One region of the Photobacterium sp. GSS17 genome, then DNA from elsewhere that is predicted to be linked to it. Evidence: predicted binding sites of a transcription regulator. Region 1 holds the regulator's gene; each other region holds the start of a gene.

Region 1 (4,192 bases):
GATTGAAGTTGCCGGCAACATTAAAGTGGGTGGCCAGTTCGATGAGCCGGCACCGTTTATGGGGCCGCAGATTTCGGTTCAGGCCGCAGACAACATTATCCGTGCTCAGGCTAACCTGATTGAACTGGGTGGCAAACCGCTGCTGGAAGCGACTCGCGGCCAGGGCGCCGTGGTGACGCCGGGTATCATCGAAGTCAGTGATATTGCCGTGCTGCCGGATGAAGAATATTTCGGTCCGCTGCTGCAAGTGGCTCGCTATGATGATCTGGAGCAGGCGGTTGAGCTGGCAAACAACACCCGTTACGGCCTGTCTGCTGGTCTGGTTTCTACCGACGACAGCGAGTGGCAATACTTCATTGACCATATCCGTGCCGGTGTCGTGAACCGTAACCGTCAGCTGACGGGCGCAAGCGGTGATGCACCGTTCGGTGGTCCGGGGGCTTCGGGCAACCTGCGTCCAAGTGCGTACTACGCGGCAGACTACTGTGCCTACCCAATGGCATCAATGGAAGGCGACCACACTGAAGTTCCGGCGCAACTATCACCGGGGATCAGCCTGTAAATCCGGGCGCCTGAATTCACTTTAGTTAAGAGGATGGCAAACACATGGAAAGGGTAGAGAAACTGTTTGAAGGGCTGTGGCAGGATTACATTCAGCGTTTGTGTCCGTCAGCGGCGCAGGTTCATGACCTGCTGACCGAAGACGAACCGCTGCTTAATGATCATATTGCGTTGCGGACCTTCAACCTGCCCAAAGTGGGACTGGATCGCCTGGCGGCGCCGTTTATCGCGATCGGCTACAAACCGTGCGGCAAGTATCATTTCGAAGCGAAGAAGCTGTATGCTGAGCACTTTGAGCACCCGAACCCGCGTGCACCGAAAGTGTTCATCAGTGAGTTGATGGTTGGACAATTCAGTTCTGAACTGCAGCAAGCGGTGCGTGAGCTGGTTAACCAAGTACCGGAAGAGGCGCTGAATGATCCTGCGTTCCTGTACGGCGGCCGTTTGTGGGAGCTGGATTTTGCGACCTACGACATGCTGTCAGCAGAAAGTGAGTATGCAGGTTGGGTGGCTGCGCACGGTTACGGGGCTAACCACTTTACGGTCAGCATCAATCAGCTTGAGCAGTTTACCGAAGTGGTTGAGGTGAACCAGCTGCTGCGTCACAACGGGTTTGTCATCAATGAGTCAGGTGGTGAAGTCAAAGGCAGCCCTGAAGTGCTGCTGGAACAGTCATCGACCATGGCTGATCGGGTTGATGTCGGCTTTACGGATGGTGTTCACTCGATTCCGGGTGGCTTCTATGAGTTCGCTAAGCGTTACCCAATGCCTGACGGTGAGTTGTACTCGGGCTTTGTAGAAGCATCTGCCGACAAGATCTTCGAAAGTACGAACATGTAAAACGCCCATTTATCGCAGAATGGGTCACCAAGCCTTGAGGGTCTGACCTTCAAGGCTGCTCTCTGGTCAATAGCGATAACCGATCAGAATCCCAATGAGATGCTTTCCCTTTGCCCCGCAGCGGTTGTTGCAGGGCTTTTTTCGTTCAGGCTCTGCTGTTTCGTACCACATGTTTGTGGGATGGTGTTTAGTGCCAGCGCATGGCAGGCATCGGTTATCAGCGTCAGTGCTGGCAATCCAGCGGTGGCAACGGCAGGGCAGCCGGACAGCCGTCCTGTAAGGTTGTTTGCTCATGGTAATGGCGGTTGCCGCTAAAGCCGGTCAACTCGACGGTGGCAGGCAACGGGGCAATGATAGCCGGGCTCAATGAGGGCTGGTGCGGGGAAAAACGCTCGATATCCATATCTGTTATCCGTGTCAGGACCTTGCATCAGTTGCATAGGCGTCTCTCCTGAATGTAGCACTTGTCCGGCCGGAGGCAAGGGGGAAAAGGGTGAGCGTGTCGGCAACTCTCGGATGTATCGCGCCGCAACGCCGGGCGATCTCTCGCGCTGCTGGGTGTCGCGAGCATTCAAGTCCCGCCAATGTTGCTAAGTACGGTTCCTGGCAACACGGTAATGAGCGAGGGGGACGTCGTGAGAGGGACTCTGAAGCAGGGGGTGCATAAAGGGATAAGGGCTAGTTGGTATGCCGGTGGCTGATAATAAAAAAGCCGCTGAGCGCGGCTTTTTTCACTGACGTTGCAGCGGCATCTTAGCGCGTACCGTAAACCACGATGGTTTTACCGTGCGCAGAGATCAGGTTCTGCTCTTCCAGCATCTTCAGAATACGGCCAACCGTTTCACGGGAACAGCCAACAATCTGACCGATTTCCTGACGGGTGATCTTAATCTGCATGCCATCCGGGTGAGTCATTGCATCCGGCTGTTTTGCCAGGTTCAGAAGTGTCTGAGCAATGCGGCCTGTTACGTCCAGGAATGCCAGGTCGCCGACTTTCTGGCTGGTCACTTGCAGACGGCGAGCCATCTGTGCTGACAAGCGCATCAGAATATCAGGGTTAACCTGAATCAGCTGGCGGAATTTCTTGAATGAAATTTCTGCCACTTCGCATGGGGTCTTCGCGCGAACCCAAGCAGTACGCTCCTGGCCTTCTTCGAACAGGCCAAGCTCACCGATGAAGTCACCCTGGTTTAGGTATGACAGGATCATCTCCTTGCCTTCTTCATCCTTGATTAGGACAGCAACAGAACCCTTAACGATGTAGTAGAGTGTTTCCGCTTTTTCCCCTGCATGGATCAACGTACTTTTTGATGGGTACTTGTGGATGTGGCAATGGGAAAGAAACCACTCTAGAGTTGGATCTGTTTGAGGTTTACCTGGAACCATATTACTAACTTCCTCTGCGTTTGTTGCCCAACAACGACGTCCCTATAAGTTTGAGGCTGGGCCTAACAATAATTTGTTCGCCGTTTAGGATATTCAGTCAACCGCTGGGCTGCAAGCTCACGTGAATAATTAGTTCAGAGTTTATCTTTTTTCGGCGCGTATTTCTTGATATTGATCTATCGGAAAAGGCCATTTCGTGGTCATAAGTGTGCACATGATCACACAGTTGTCAGATAGTGCCAAAACACCCTATTTTAGAGAAGGAGAAAGCCATGCAATCACGAGTGAAATGGGTCGAGAATTTGACCTTTTTGGGTCAGTCAAATTCCGGCCACAGCGTGGTGATGGACGGAAACGGCGGAGAAAAAGCGCCAAGTCCGATGGAAATGGTTTTAATGGCTGCGGGTGGCTGCAGTTCGGTAGATGTGGTTGACGGCCTGAAATCTGCCGGGCAGAAAATCACGGCCTGCGAAGCGCAAATTACCTCAGTACGACGTGAGCAGGCCCCGCGTCTGTTTACTTCTGCCAACATTCATTTTGTGGTCGCCGGCCACGATCTGGATGAAGCGGTGGTCGCCAAAACCGTGGCTGATTCACTGGAAAAATACTGCTCGGTTTGCCTGATGCTGGGGGAAGGGGTAGAAATGACGCACTCTTATGAAGTGATCGCTCAGGATTAATCGGCTATCGTCAGTTAACTGACGAGAACGCCTGATATGTTAAATTGCCGCCCGCCCGGTGCAATGCACTGGGCGGGCGGTGTCTTGTCGGTACCGGGTGCGGCGCTGAGGACGGTTCGTTCACGCTGCTCGCTAAGCCAAGCTCAATAACACCTCGTCGTGATTAGCTGATCTTGCCGGTATCAATTAACTGCTGGATCAGTGGACGCATAATCAGCTCCATCGCAAAACTCATCTTGCCGCCCGGCACCACCAGGGTGTTGTGGCGTGACATGAAAGAGCCCTGAATCATCGCCAGCAGGTAAGGAAAATCGACTTTCTTGATACCGCGGAAGCGGATCACTACAAAGCTCTCATCCAGGCTCGGGATCGCCTTGGCACTGAGCGGGTTCGAGGTGTCGACCGTCGGGACGCGCTGGAAGTTGATATGGGTGCGGGAGAACTGCGGCGTGATGTAGTTCAGGTAATCATCCATTGAGCGGACAATTGAATCCATCACGGCTTCCCGTGAATGGCCGCGATCGCGGGTGTCGCGCACGATCTTCTGGATCCATTCCAGGTTGACAATAGGCACCATGCCGATCAGCAGATCCACATGCTGGGCAACATTGGTGTCGCCATCCACAACCCCGCCGTGCAGCCCTTCATAGAACAGCACATCGGTGTTTTCCGGTAAATCCTGCCACGGGGTGAATGTCCCCGGCATCTGGTTGTAAGGCACCGCC
Region 2 (4,192 bases), 380 kb from region 1:
ACGCCGCCTGCTCACGCTGGCTGCTCATGCGATCCAGGCACAGCGCAGCAAAACCCGGTAAATCGGTCCAGGGCAGAATGCCGTCGTCACGGGCTGATTCTTCCCGGATCAGGGCGCGGGACACTTCCGGGTACGTCAGGTAGCCCCGTTGGGCCAGCGCCTGCAGCAGTGTGGTTTTGCCGGCACCCGGGCCGCCGGTGATGATTATCGGTTGCATAGGTCAGTTTTCCATTTACCTGGCCAGATAAAACAATCCCCCCATGCTTGCGCGATGGAGGGATTGATTCAGTACATGCGGTTAGCGATTATTTCGCTGAACGGCTTGCACGCTTACGATCGGTTTCCGTCAGCAGTTTCTTACGGATACGGATGCTTTCTGGCGTTACTTCTACCAGCTCGTCATCATCGATGAACTCAAGCGCCTGCTCCAGAGTGAACTTGATCGCCGGAGTCAGAACCTGTGCTTCATCCGTACCAGAAGCACGAACGTTAGTCAGCTGCTTACCTTTCAGACAGTTTACTGTCAGGTCGTTTGAACGGTTGTGAATACCGATGATCTGACCTTCGTACACTTCATCTGCGTGCTCAGCAAACAGACGGCCACGCTCCTGCAGGTTGAACAGTGCGTAAGTCAGGGCTTTACCGGTTGCGTTAGAAATCAGTACGCCGTTCACACGCTGGCCGATTTCGCCACCTTTGTGCGGACCGTAGTGATCAAACGTGTGGTACAGCAGGCCAGAACCTGAAGTCAGGGTCATGAACTCTGTCTGGAAGCCAATCAGGCCACGAGAAGGCATCATGAAGTCCATACGTACACGGCCTTTGCCGTCCGGTGCCATATCAGTCAGCTCACCTTTACGCAGACCGATGTTTTCCATGATGCCGCCCTGGTGCTCTTCCATCACGTCGATAGTCACCGTTTCATACGGTTCCATCAGCTGACCATCTTCTTCTTTCAGGATTACTTCCGGACGAGATACTGCCAGCTCAAAGCCTTCACGACGCATGTTTTCGATCAGGATAGACAGGTGCAGCTCACCACGGCCTGATACGCGGAACTTGTCCGGGTCATCCGTTTCTTCTACACGCAGAGCAACGTTGTGAACCAGTTCTTTCTGCAGACGCTCAAGAATGTTACGTGACGTTACGAACTTACCTTCTTTACCCGCAAACGGAGAGGTGTTTACCTGGAAGGTCATAGTAACTGTTGGCTCGTCAACAGACAGAGCTGGCAGCGCTTCAACAGCATTCACGTCACAGATAGTGTCAGAGATTTTCAGCTCGCCCAGACCTGTGATTGCGATGATGTCACCCGCTGTCGCCTGCGCAACATCGTGACGCTCCAGACCCAGGTAACCCAGTACTGTACCAACTTTACCGTTACGCTTAGTGCCGTCAGCACCCACAACGGTAACTTGCTGGTTTGGCTTCACCGAACCACGTGTAACACGGCCAACACCGATAACACCCACGTATGAGCTGTAATCCAGCTGAGAAATTTGCATCTGCAGCGAACCATCAACGTCAACGTTTGGCGCAGCAACGTTATCTACGATAGCCTGGAACAGAGGTTCCATGTTCTCGCCAGTTTCGCCTTCTTCCAATGTTGCCCAGCCGTTCAGAGCCGATGCGTACACTACACGGAAATCCAGCTGCTCGTCAGTCGCACCCAGGTTGTCGAACAGGTCAAATACCTGATCCATAACCCAATCAGGACGTGCACCCGGACGGTCAATTTTGTTGATTACCACGATTGGCTTCAGGCCGTGAGCAAACGCTTTTTGCGTTACGAAACGCGTCTGTGGCATCGGACCGTCAACGGCATCAACGATCAGCAGTACTGAGTCAACCATCGACATGATACGCTCAACTTCACCACCGAAGTCGGCGTGTCCCGGAGTATCAACGATGTTGATGCGGTAATCGTTCCAGTTGATCGCTGTGTTCTTAGCCAGAATGGTAATACCACGCTCTTTTTCGATGTCGTTGGAATCCATTACGCGTTCTTCTACTTCACCGCGAGACTCTAACGTGCCAGATTGCTGAAGCAATTTGTCAACCAGAGTCGTTTTACCGTGGTCAACGTGCGCAATGATTGCGATATTTCTTAATTTATCGATCTGTGGATTTGACATGTGTTTTACATTCACTCAGAACATGCAGCGACCGGACGGTTGCCACGTGGTTAAAAAAACGGCTCATAATCTAACAGATTTTACGTCAAAACCCACCTATTATGTGATTTATATCACCGGCTTTTTTGCGCTCAAGCGCACCATGCCCCCGTATCCCCCGCCGTTTGGGCGATTTAAGCTGAATAATGGCAGCGACTTCCGGCCGTTCCCCTCTTTATTTGACGTTTCCATGAAACCGACCACTTTTTCCTGAAACTCCCGCCAGCAGCAATTGACAATATGCGACCATGGACTAATAGTAATGGCGCGCACCAGGAAAGACGGGACTTGTCACCAATCGCACCACAATGGTGCACAGCATCACCAAGTTGGTGCATCAGAAGTGCGCATTTGCCCTTTTACTCACGCTAATGCGCTGTTTTGGGGCTTTTAAAAGTTGGCACGGTTCTCGCTTAATAGATTTTAGCTGAGCAATGCATGCTCATTACCTATTTTGTGGCCCGTTGCCCAATCTAACACCGGAGGTTACTCAAGATGTCAGTTGAAAACGTACTCGCGCTGATCCAGGAAAACGAAGTCAAGTTTGTTGACCTACGCTTTACCGATACCAAAGGTAAAGAGCAGCATATCTCTATCCCAGCTCACCAGATTGATGCCGACTTCTTTGAAGAAGGTAAAATGTTCGACGGTTCTTCTGTTGCTGGCTGGAAAGGCATCAACGAATCAGACATGGTAATGATGCCAGACGCATCATCAGCAGTACTGGACCCGTTCACAGAAGATGCCACTCTGAACATTCGTTGTGACATCCTGGAACCTGCGACTATGCAGGGCTACGATCGCGACCCACGTTCTATCGCTAAACGCGCAGAAGACTACATGCGCTCAACTGGCATCGCTGACACTGTATTGGTTGGTCCAGAACCAGAATTCTTCCTGTTCGATGACGTGAAATTCTCGACCGATATGTCTGGTTCTTTCTTCAAGATTGACGACATCGAAGCGGCATGGAACACAGGTTCTGACATCGAAGGCGGTAACAAAGGTCACCGTCCAGGCGTGAAAGGCGGTTACTTCCCAGTGGCGCCGGTTGATTCTTCTCAGGATATCCGTTCAGCCATGTGTCTGATCATGGAAGAGATGGGCCTGGTTGTTGAAGCACACCACCACGAAGTCGCGACTGCAGGTCAGAACGAGATCGCCACGCGCTTCAACACGCTGACAACCAAAGCGGACGAAATCCAGATCTACAAATACGTTGTACACAACGTCGCACACGCTTTCGGCAAAACCGCGACCTTCATGCCTAAACCACTGGTGGGCGACAACGGTTCTGGTATGCACGTACACCAATCTCTGGCGAAAGACGGTCAGAACCTGTTTGCGGGCGACAAATACGGCGGCCTGTCTGAAATGGCTCTGTACTACATCGGCGGTATCATCAAGCACGCACGTGCACTGAACGCACTGACTAACCCGTCGACCAACTCGTACAAGCGTCTGGTTCCTCACTACGAAGCACCAGTAATGCTGGCTTACTCAGCGCGTAACCGTTCTGCTTCTATCCGTATCCCTGTGGTACCAAGCCCGAAAGCGCGTCGTATCGAAGTGCGCTTCCCAGATCCAGCAGCAAACCCATACCTGGCGTTTGCAGCCATGCTGATGGCGGGTCTTGACGGTATCCGGAACAAGATCCACCCAGGGGAAGCGATGGATAAAGACCTGTACGATCTGCCAGCTGAAGAAGCAGCAGAGATTCCAAAGGTTGCAGAATCACTACAACAAGCGCTTCAGTGCCTAGACGAAGATCGTGAGTTCCTGACCGCTGGCGGCGTGTTCTCTGATGACTTCATTGATTCTTACATCGCTCTGAAAACTCAGGACGTGCAGAAGATCAACATGGCGACGCACCCACTGGAATTCGAACTGTACTACTCTGTATAAGAAATTCGCAGTGTAATCACAGCGTTACTTTTAGGCCGGCTTCACAAGCCGGCCTTTTTACACTTGCCGTTGGTCAGACCGGGTCCAACAATGGAGATATGTCCACGACGACC
Region 3 (4,192 bases), 340 kb from region 1:
CAGATGCCGGTTACCGTTCCCCGTTGACCCCGGCGGTCATGCGTGACTACCTGCGCGCTAAGCTCTCCGGAGAGCGGGTCAGTCAGCGTTTTCTTGCCGGTCAGGTGAACTTCTGTACCTTGATGCCGATGCGTTCGATCCCGTTCAAAGTGGTGTGTCTGCTGGGAATGAATGACGGGGTTTATCCGCGCTCCATTGCACCGGAAGGGTTTGACCTGATGGTTGGCCGTGGCAAGCACGGCGATCGTTCCCGTCGCGATGATGACCGCTACCTGTTCCTGGAAGCGCTGCAATCTGCGCAGGAAACCCTGTATATCAGTTATGTCGGCCGTTCGATTCAGGACAACAGTGAGAAAGTGCCATCCGTTCTGGTCAGTGAACTGCTGGAATACTGCCAACAGGGATACTGTCTGGAGGGTCATCAGTCGCAACCGGCGGACGAATCTGCCAAAGAATTGCTAACAGCACTGACTTTTGAGCACCCGCTGGTTCCGTTCAGTCCCAAGGCTTTTGAGGGCGATCAGCCCAGCTATGCCATTGAATGGCTGCCTGCGGCCCGGCGGGATCCGCTGTCGGTAGCGCCGTTTATCAGCCAGCCATTGCCGCCGCAGGTGGATGATAATGGCGGGATACTGGAGCTGGCTGAACTGCTTCGTTTCTGGCGACTGCCGGTGCAGTATTTCTTCAACCGTCGACTGAAAGTGTTCTTCGATGCCGGGCCGGGCGCGGTCGAGGATGACGAGCCGTTTGCTCTGGATAATTTGGAACGTTATCAGCTGCGTGAGTCCTTGTTGAACACCTTCCTGCAGGATAGCAGTGCCTTGTCCCCTTCGGGACAGCATCCGTCACCGGATCGGGAAGCACTGTTTGCGCAGTTTACCCGTTATCAGCAAGCGGCGGGGCGTCTGCCGGTGGCGCAGTTCGGTGAGCTGGAGCTGGTGGAAGAGCGCGGCGTGATTGAAAGCCTGGCGCAAACCATCGCGGAACATATGACTGATCGCCGACCGGATCAGGAAGTCGACTTGCCGCTGACGATTGATGGCCGTGCCCTGCGTCTGCAAGGCTGGCTCAAGCATCGTACATCGCAGGGACTGGTGCGTTATCGTCCGGGGAAAATTCGCGCTCAGGATATGCTGTCGGGCTGGATTGAACACCTTTGTGCCTCGGCTGAGCTTAACGGCCCGACCACCACACTGATTGGACTTGACGGAGCGTGGCAGTTTGAGCCGGTCAGTGCCGAGACAGCGCTGCAATACCTGGAAATCCTGGTACAGGCTTATTACCTGGGGCAATGCCAGCCGCTGCCGTACCTGCCCAAAACCGCGTATGAAGGGATCCTGGCCGGGCGCGATAAGCAGGGGGACTGGTGTGAAGACAGTGAGGCACTGGAGAAAGGTGCAGACAGTATGCAGGCCATGTTTAACCCGGCATACATGCGCAGCGGAGAAGGTGAAAACAGTTACATTGCGCGGGTCTGGCCACAGTGGGATGAAGCGTTAGCCGCCGAGGTCATGCATTGGGGTACACAAGTGCTCAAGCCTGCACTGCTGCGCTTGCAGCCGGTTGAATAGCGGTGGTGGTGTAAGCTGGAGGGCGGTGGAAACGTCGCGGTAAAACCAGGAAAGGTGTAGTGTGGCCGCCAGCAAAGTAATTATTTTATGTAGGGCTTGCTGTACGGCCACCGGTCCAGAGGTGACCCGATTTCGTGGCCGGGATAATAACGAAGCCGATGTTACAAAACCGTGAAACATCTCTCATATTGATATAAGACATAGTGGCGATATTCGATATTTTTATTTGGATATGGGCCAGTTCACAAAAAAATATCTGGAACGGGCACGGCTTTGTTTACAAAACGTGGCTGGGTTCCAGCACGGGAATCTGCGTATTCTATGACTCAACAAACGATGACAACGACACCGGAGCCGTTGGAAGCGATGACCTTTCCGCTTCACGGCAACCGGCTGATTGAAGCCTCTGCCGGTACCGGTAAAACCTTCACCATTGCCAGCCTGTACCTGCGCCTGCTGCTGGGACATGGGGACAGTCAGAGCCGTTTTCCCCGTGAACTGACAGTGGATCAGATTCTGGTGGTGACGTTTACCGAAGCGGCGACTGCCGAGTTGCGAGATCGTATCCGTCGCCGTATTCATGATGCCAGAGTGGCGTTCAGCCGTGGTACCAGCCAGGATCCGGTGATCGCTCCGCTGCTGGAAGATCTGCCGGATCATAAGGCGGCTGCAGCGATCCTGTTGCAGGCCGAGCGCCAGATGGACGAAGCTGCTATCTATACCATTCACGGTTTTTGTCAGCGGATGCTGACACAAAATGCGTTTGAGTCCGGCAGCCTGTTCAACAACGAATTTATTACCGAAGAGAGCCAGTTGCGGGCGCAGGTGGTGGCCGACTACTGGCGCCGGAACTTTTATCCGCTGCCGCGCACGCTGGCAGAAGAAGTACGTCGGCACTGGAAAACACCGGCCGCTCTGCTGGGGGCGATCAACACCTTCCTGTCCGGTGCGGAAGTTGAAGTCCGGGCACCGGCGCTCGGCGACAGCTTGCAGGCTCTGCATGACAGCAATCTGGCGCGGATCAATCAGGTGAAGCAGCTCTGGCGGGAGCATGCCGGGGACTTTCACGACCTGATCGCCAACTCCGGCGTCAATAAACGCAGTTATACCAAAACCAGCCTGCCTAAAGCCCTGGCGGAAGTCAGTGAGTGGGCGAATCAGGATAACACCGGGTACGCCCTGCCCAAGGCGCTGGCCAAGTTTGATCAGCAAGAGCTGGCGGAGAAAACCACGAAAGGGGAAGTGCCGACCCATGCGGTTTTTGAGGCGATCAGTGCGCTGCTTGCTAACCCACCGACCATCCGGGATCCACTGCTGGCTCACGCTATTCAGGAATGCCGTCAGCTACTGACTGAAGCCAAGCAGCGCAAAGGCTGGCTGGCGTTTGACGATCTTCTGACCCAGCTGGCTGCTGCGCTCAGCAATGATGAGATGGGGATGCTGGCGAGCCGGATCCGGCGTCAGTACCCGGTCGCGATGATCGATGAATTTCAGGATACCGACCCCCTGCAATACAGCATTTTCAATACCGTTTATGGTGATTCCGCTCAGGCCGCCGGGGAGTCAAGCGCCGAGTTTGCAAAAACAGCATTGCCCGCAGAACCTGATGTCTGCGGCCTGTTTATGATCGGCGATCCCAAGCAGGCGATCTATGCCTTCCGGGGAGCCGATATTTTTACATATATCAAAGCGCGGCGGCAGGTGTCCGCCCATTACACGCTGGGCATCAACTGGCGTTCCACTGCCGAAATGGTGGCGGCGGTCAACCGGATTTTTGAGCACCCGAACAAGCCGTTTATTTACGATCAGGACATCACCTTCCTGCCGGTCAGCCACAGCCCGAAAGCGGCGGAGCGCGGCTGGGCGCTGGACGGACAGCGACAGCCGGCGGTCAGTTTCTGGCACCAGCAGGCCGACCAACCGGTGTCGAAAGGGGAATACCAGCAGGTAATGGCGCGAGCCACCGCTGCGGAAATTCAGCGTATCCTGACCCTGGCTCAACAACACAAAGCCACGTTGATTGACGGTGGCGAGCCTTCGCGCGCCATTGAAGCCTGTGATATTTCGGTGCTGGTGCGCACCGGTACGGAAGGAGCGCTGATCAAAGAAGCGCTGGCCCAACAGGGGATCGCCAGCGTGTACCTGTCTAATCGCGACAGTGTCTTCGCCTGTAATGAAGCGGCGGATGTGCAGCGTCTGCTGCAGGCGGTGCTGACCCCGGAAGATGATCGCGCCCTGCGCGCTGCCTTGGCCTCCGGGCTGTTCGCGCTGACCATCGGTGAACTGGATGCGCTCAATGCCGATGAAGGCAAGTGGGAGCAGTATGTTTCTGAGTTTCGTGAATACCGCAAACTGTGGCAGCGCCGGGGCGTTTTGCCGATGCTGCGCCATCTGCTGACGGCGCGGAAGATCCCGGAGCGGCTGTTGAGTGAAAACGGCGGTGAGCGTCGGCTGACAGACTTGCTGCATATTGGTGAACTGTTACAGCAAGCCAGCCAGACCCTCGACAGCGATCATGCGTTGCTGCGTTGGCTGGCCGAGCACATCGAAGCCCCGAACGGCAATGTCGATGAGCAGCAGGTGCGATTGGAGTCGGAGCGTAAACTGGTGCAAATCGTCAC
Region 4 (4,192 bases), 270 kb from region 1:
CATTGGTAGAGGCATAGAGAACTGACCAGCAGTACCGTTTAGCTCAGCGATGTGCTCGTACAGAGGCATGCCTTTAGCAGCAGCTGCTGCTTTAGCGTTCGCCAGAGAAACAGCCAGAATTGCGTTCGCACCGAAGTTAGATTTGTTTTCAGTACCGTCAAGGTCGATCATGATCTGATCGATGTCAGCTTGTGCTTTCGCGTCTTTACCAATCAGGGCTTCAGCGATTGGGCCGTTAACTGCTTCAACAGCTTTCAGTACACCTTTACCCAGGAAACGAGACTTATCACCGTCGCGCAGCTCAAGAGCTTCACGAGAACCAGTTGATGCACCAGATGGTGCAGCCGCCATACCTACGAAACCGCCTTCCAGGTGAACTTCCGCTTCAACAGTAGGGTTACCACGTGAATCGATAATTTCACGACCTAGAACTTTAACGATCTTAGACATTGTGTTTCCTCTTGCTTTATCTTCAATTTAAAAGCTAAAAAAATAGCTGTAGCTCTTACCGCTACAGCTATCCGTAATCCTTACTTGTTTAGCTCACCGCGCTGGTTTTCGCCAGCGGCTTTTACGAAGCCGGCAAACAGCGGGTGACCGTCGCGAGGGGTTGAAGTGAACTCAGGGTGGAACTGAGCAGCCACAAACCAAGGATGGTTAGGGTTCTCGATAATTTCCACCAGCTTCTTGTCCGCCGACAGGCCAGAAATTTTCAGACCCGCTTTTTCCAACTGCGGGATGTAGTGATTGTTCACTTCATAACGGTGACGGTGACGCTCGTGAATCGTCGCGTTACCGTACAGCTCGCGCGCTTTCGTGCCATCAATCAGGTGACACAGCTGTGAGCCCAGACGCATTGTACCGCCCAGATCAGACTTCTCAGTACGCTCTTCAACTTTACCTTCGTTATCAACCCACTCAGTAATCAAGCCAACAACAGGGTTCGCTGATTCAGGGTTGAACTCGGTTGAGTGCGCACCTTCCAGACCAGCGACGTTACGAGCGAACTCGATCAGAGCAACCTGCATGCCCAGACAGATACCCAGGTAAGGGATCTTGTTCTCGCGAGCATACTTGGCAGTCATGATCTTGCCTTCGATACCACGGTTACCGAAGCCACCCGGAACCAGGATTGCATCCAGGCCTTCCAGTACTTCAGTACCTTTTGATTCTACGTCTTGAGAATCAATGTATTTGATTTTCACTGACAGACGGTTTTTCAGGCCGGCGTGCTTCAACGCTTCGTTCACTGACTTGTACGCGTCTGGCAGTTCGATGTACTTGCCCACCATACCGATGGTCACTTCAGCGGTCGGATTGGCTTCTTCGTAGATAACCTGTTCCCACTCAGACAGATCGGCTTCTGGTGCTGTAATGCCAAAACGCTGACATACCAGATCATCCAGACCCTGAGCTTTAATCAGTTGTGGGATCTTGTAGATTGAATCTACGTCTTTCATTGAGATAACCGCTTTCTCCGGCACGTTACAGAACAGTGCAATCTTGGCACGTTCGTTGGCTGGGATCATACGGTCAGAACGGCAGATCAGCACATCTGGCTGAATACCGATAGACAGCAGTTCTTTTACAGAATGCTGAGTTGGTTTCGTTTTCACTTCGCCTGCTGCTGCCAGGTATGGCACCAGTGTCAGGTGAGTGAACATGGCGCGCTCACGGCCCAGTTCAACCGCCAACTGGCGAATTGCTTCCATGAACGGCAGTGATTCGATATCACCAACAGTACCGCCAACTTCAACGATTGCGATGTCGTGGCCTTCCGCACCTGCGATCACGCGCTCTTTGATGGCATTGGTAATGTGAGGGATAACCTGAATAGTGGCGCCCAGGTAGTCACCACGACGCTCTTTACGCAGTACGTCGGCATACACGCGACCTGCTGTAAAGTTGTTGCGTTTCGTCATCTTGGTACGAATGAAACGCTCGTAGTGACCCAAGTCTAGGTCAGTCTCTGCACCGTCTTCCGTTACGAATACTTCACCGTGTTGAGTTGGGCTCATTGTGCCTGGGTCAACATTGATGTAAGGGTCAAGCTTCATCATGGTCACTTTCAGACCACGAGCTTCTAGAATAGCCGCAAGAGAGGCTGCAGCAATACCTTTACCTAGTGAGGATACGACCCCGCCCGTAACAAAAATGTAATTCGTTGTCATGTTTTACCTGGAAGATTGGTATAGAGGATATAAAAAGTATCTGGACGGGAAATTAGTATACCAGACACACTTTATCGCCACAACGTGAAAACTATCACAGCAGGATTGGTTTTTTTTTGTTTCAAATCAATTCTGCCTGTCAGGGGCGTTAATAATAACTATGTTGATCAGATAACGCCCTGATTCCCCGTATGGCAAGCCCTGTTTGCACTTACCGTGTGCCCTTTTTCTCCCGCACTTTTACCTCATCCCAGATGCGATCCAGTTGCTCCAGGCTGCAGTCGTCAAGTTGCTTTCCTTGTTCTAGCACAGTTTGCTCAACTTGGCGAAACCGGCGCTCGAATTTCTGGTTAGCTCGGGCCAGCGCCTGCTCCGGTTTGACCTTGAGGTGGCGACTTAAATTGGCCACCGCGAACAACAGATCCCCCATTTCTTCTTCAATGCGATCCTGATCCCGCGAGGCCTGAACGGCTTCTTCCATCACTTCTTCAATCTCTTCACGCACTTTGTCGACTACCGGCCCGAGTGTCTCCCAGTCAAAGCCATGACTGGCACAGCGCTTCTGGATTTTCTCTGCCCGGCTCAGCGCCGGCAGCGCCAGGGGAATATTTGCCAGCACACTGTGATCCTCACCTTTGGCAGCACGCTCTTTGGCTTTTTCCGCTTCCCAGTTAGCATGAATGGCCGACTCATCAGCAAACTCGGTTTGGCTGAACACATGAGGGTGACGGCGGATCAGTTTATCGTTAATGCCGGCCACAACCTGGTCAAAATCAAACAACCCCTGCTCTTTGCCCAACTGGCTGTAAAACACCACCTGAAACAGCAAATCGCCCAGCTCCTCTCGCACGTCATCCCAGTTTCGCTGGGCAATGGCGTCCGCCACTTCGTATGCTTCTTCCAGTGTGTGCGGCACGATGGTGGCAAAGGTCTGTTTCAGATCCCACGGGCATCCCTGCTGCGGGTCGCGCAAGGTGGCCATAATGTCAATCAGTTGCTCGATCGGAGCAGGTTTTACGTTACTCATGGTAGCTGGAGTCTCGGTTGAATGATTCAGTTGAATGGTTTAGTTGAATGGTTCAGTGGAACGGTGCTGTTAAATAAATCGGTGGAATAACTCAATAGAACGATCAGTAGCATAGCTCCGTAACATAGCTCCGTTGACTAAACCGAAGAGCGCTGAGTGAGCAGGTTCGCGTCATAAAGCGCCGCTCACATGGCCCTGGGACGGCGGAACGGTTAAAAACAAAAGCGGGCCGCCGTGGCTTCCCGCTTTTGATTGCTGAGTGTTAGTGCAGACGTCTGGCTTCAGCCACATCCTTCACCTGTTCGATGCGTTTAAGCACCCGGCCCAGGACGTCGATATTGGTCAGTTCCAAATCAAAGTCGAGGATCGACAGCTGTTTCTTGAAGTCGACCCGACTCTTCATGCCGGCCACCTTGACCTTTTCGTTAGAGAAGGTGTTGGTCAGCTCTTTCAGCAAACCGCTGCGCTCAGAAGCCACAACCCGGACGGTAATGTTATAACTGCCGACAAAACCGCCGCCCCAGACCGCGTCAATGATACGCTCTGGCGCCACATGGCGCAGCTCTTCCAGCTGTTCACAGTCGCTGCGGTGCACCGAAATGCCACGTCCCTGAGTCACAAAGCCCTGGATGTCATCGCCCGGAATCGGCTGACAGCAGCGGGCAAGGTGGGTCATCAGGTTATCCACCCCTTCCACCACCACCGCATCACGGCGCGGTTTCTTGCTGGTTTTGTTACCGGCTTCCACCAGCTTCTCCAGCAACTGCTGATCTTCTTCTTCAGCCGTCGGCTTGTTGACCAGCGCATTGATGTGATTGATCACCTGATTAATACGTAGATCACCACTGCCGACCCCGGCATACAACTCGTCAGGCGAATTCACGTTGAAGCGCTTCAGGGCATAGGCTTCGGCATCTTTCAGAGTCGCGCCGATTTTCACCAGCTCGGTTTCCAAAATTTCCCGTCCGGCGGCAATGTTCTTATCGCGATCCTG

The links. The regulator CRP, encoded in region 1, controls carbon source genes, mostly activating them, when cyclic AMP is high. The targets are predictions, from matches to a motif close to TGTGANNNNNNTCACA.
Region 2: a site for CRP is predicted at 2,238-2,253, ahead of typA (translational GTPase TypA). Genes of this name have one in related genera too.
Region 3: a site for CRP is predicted at 1,742-1,757, ahead of recB (exodeoxyribonuclease V subunit beta). Genes of this name have one in related genera too.
Region 4: a site for CRP is predicted at 2,255-2,270, ahead of PGW97_RS13725 (CTP synthase). Genes of this name have one in related genera too.

The regions. Positions count from the first base shown of each region.
Region 1 covers NZ_CP117517.1:3,305,560-3,309,751, reverse strand. Annotated here, with positions in the region: gene astD (succinylglutamate-semialdehyde dehydrogenase) at 1-562, shown strand, start outside; gene PGW97_RS15125 (DUF1338 domain-containing protein) at 607-1,401, shown strand; gene PGW97_RS15120 (hypothetical protein) at 1,625-1,804, opposite strand; gene crp (cAMP-activated global transcriptional regulator CRP) at 2,155-2,787, opposite strand; gene PGW97_RS15110 (OsmC family protein) at 3,060-3,467, shown strand; gene PGW97_RS15105 (phosphoribulokinase) at 3,631-4,192, opposite strand, start outside.
Region 2 covers NZ_CP117517.1:106,058-110,249, reverse strand. Annotated here, with positions in the region: gene PGW97_RS00510 (AAA family ATPase) at 1-217, opposite strand, end outside; gene typA (translational GTPase TypA) at 306-2,135, opposite strand; gene glnA (glutamate--ammonia ligase) at 2,670-4,079, shown strand; gene PGW97_RS00495 (DUF4124 domain-containing protein) at 4,178-4,192, shown strand, end outside.
Region 3 covers NZ_CP117517.1:2,963,741-2,967,932, reverse strand. Annotated here, with positions in the region: gene recC (exodeoxyribonuclease V subunit gamma) at 1-1,571, shown strand, start outside; gene recB (exodeoxyribonuclease V subunit beta) at 1,893-4,192, shown strand, end outside.
Region 4 covers NZ_CP117517.1:3,036,076-3,040,267, forward strand. Annotated here, with positions in the region: gene eno (phosphopyruvate hydratase) at 1-450, opposite strand, end outside; gene PGW97_RS13725 (CTP synthase) at 531-2,171, opposite strand; gene mazG (nucleoside triphosphate pyrophosphohydrolase) at 2,383-3,198, opposite strand; gene relA (GTP diphosphokinase) at 3,461-4,192, opposite strand, start outside.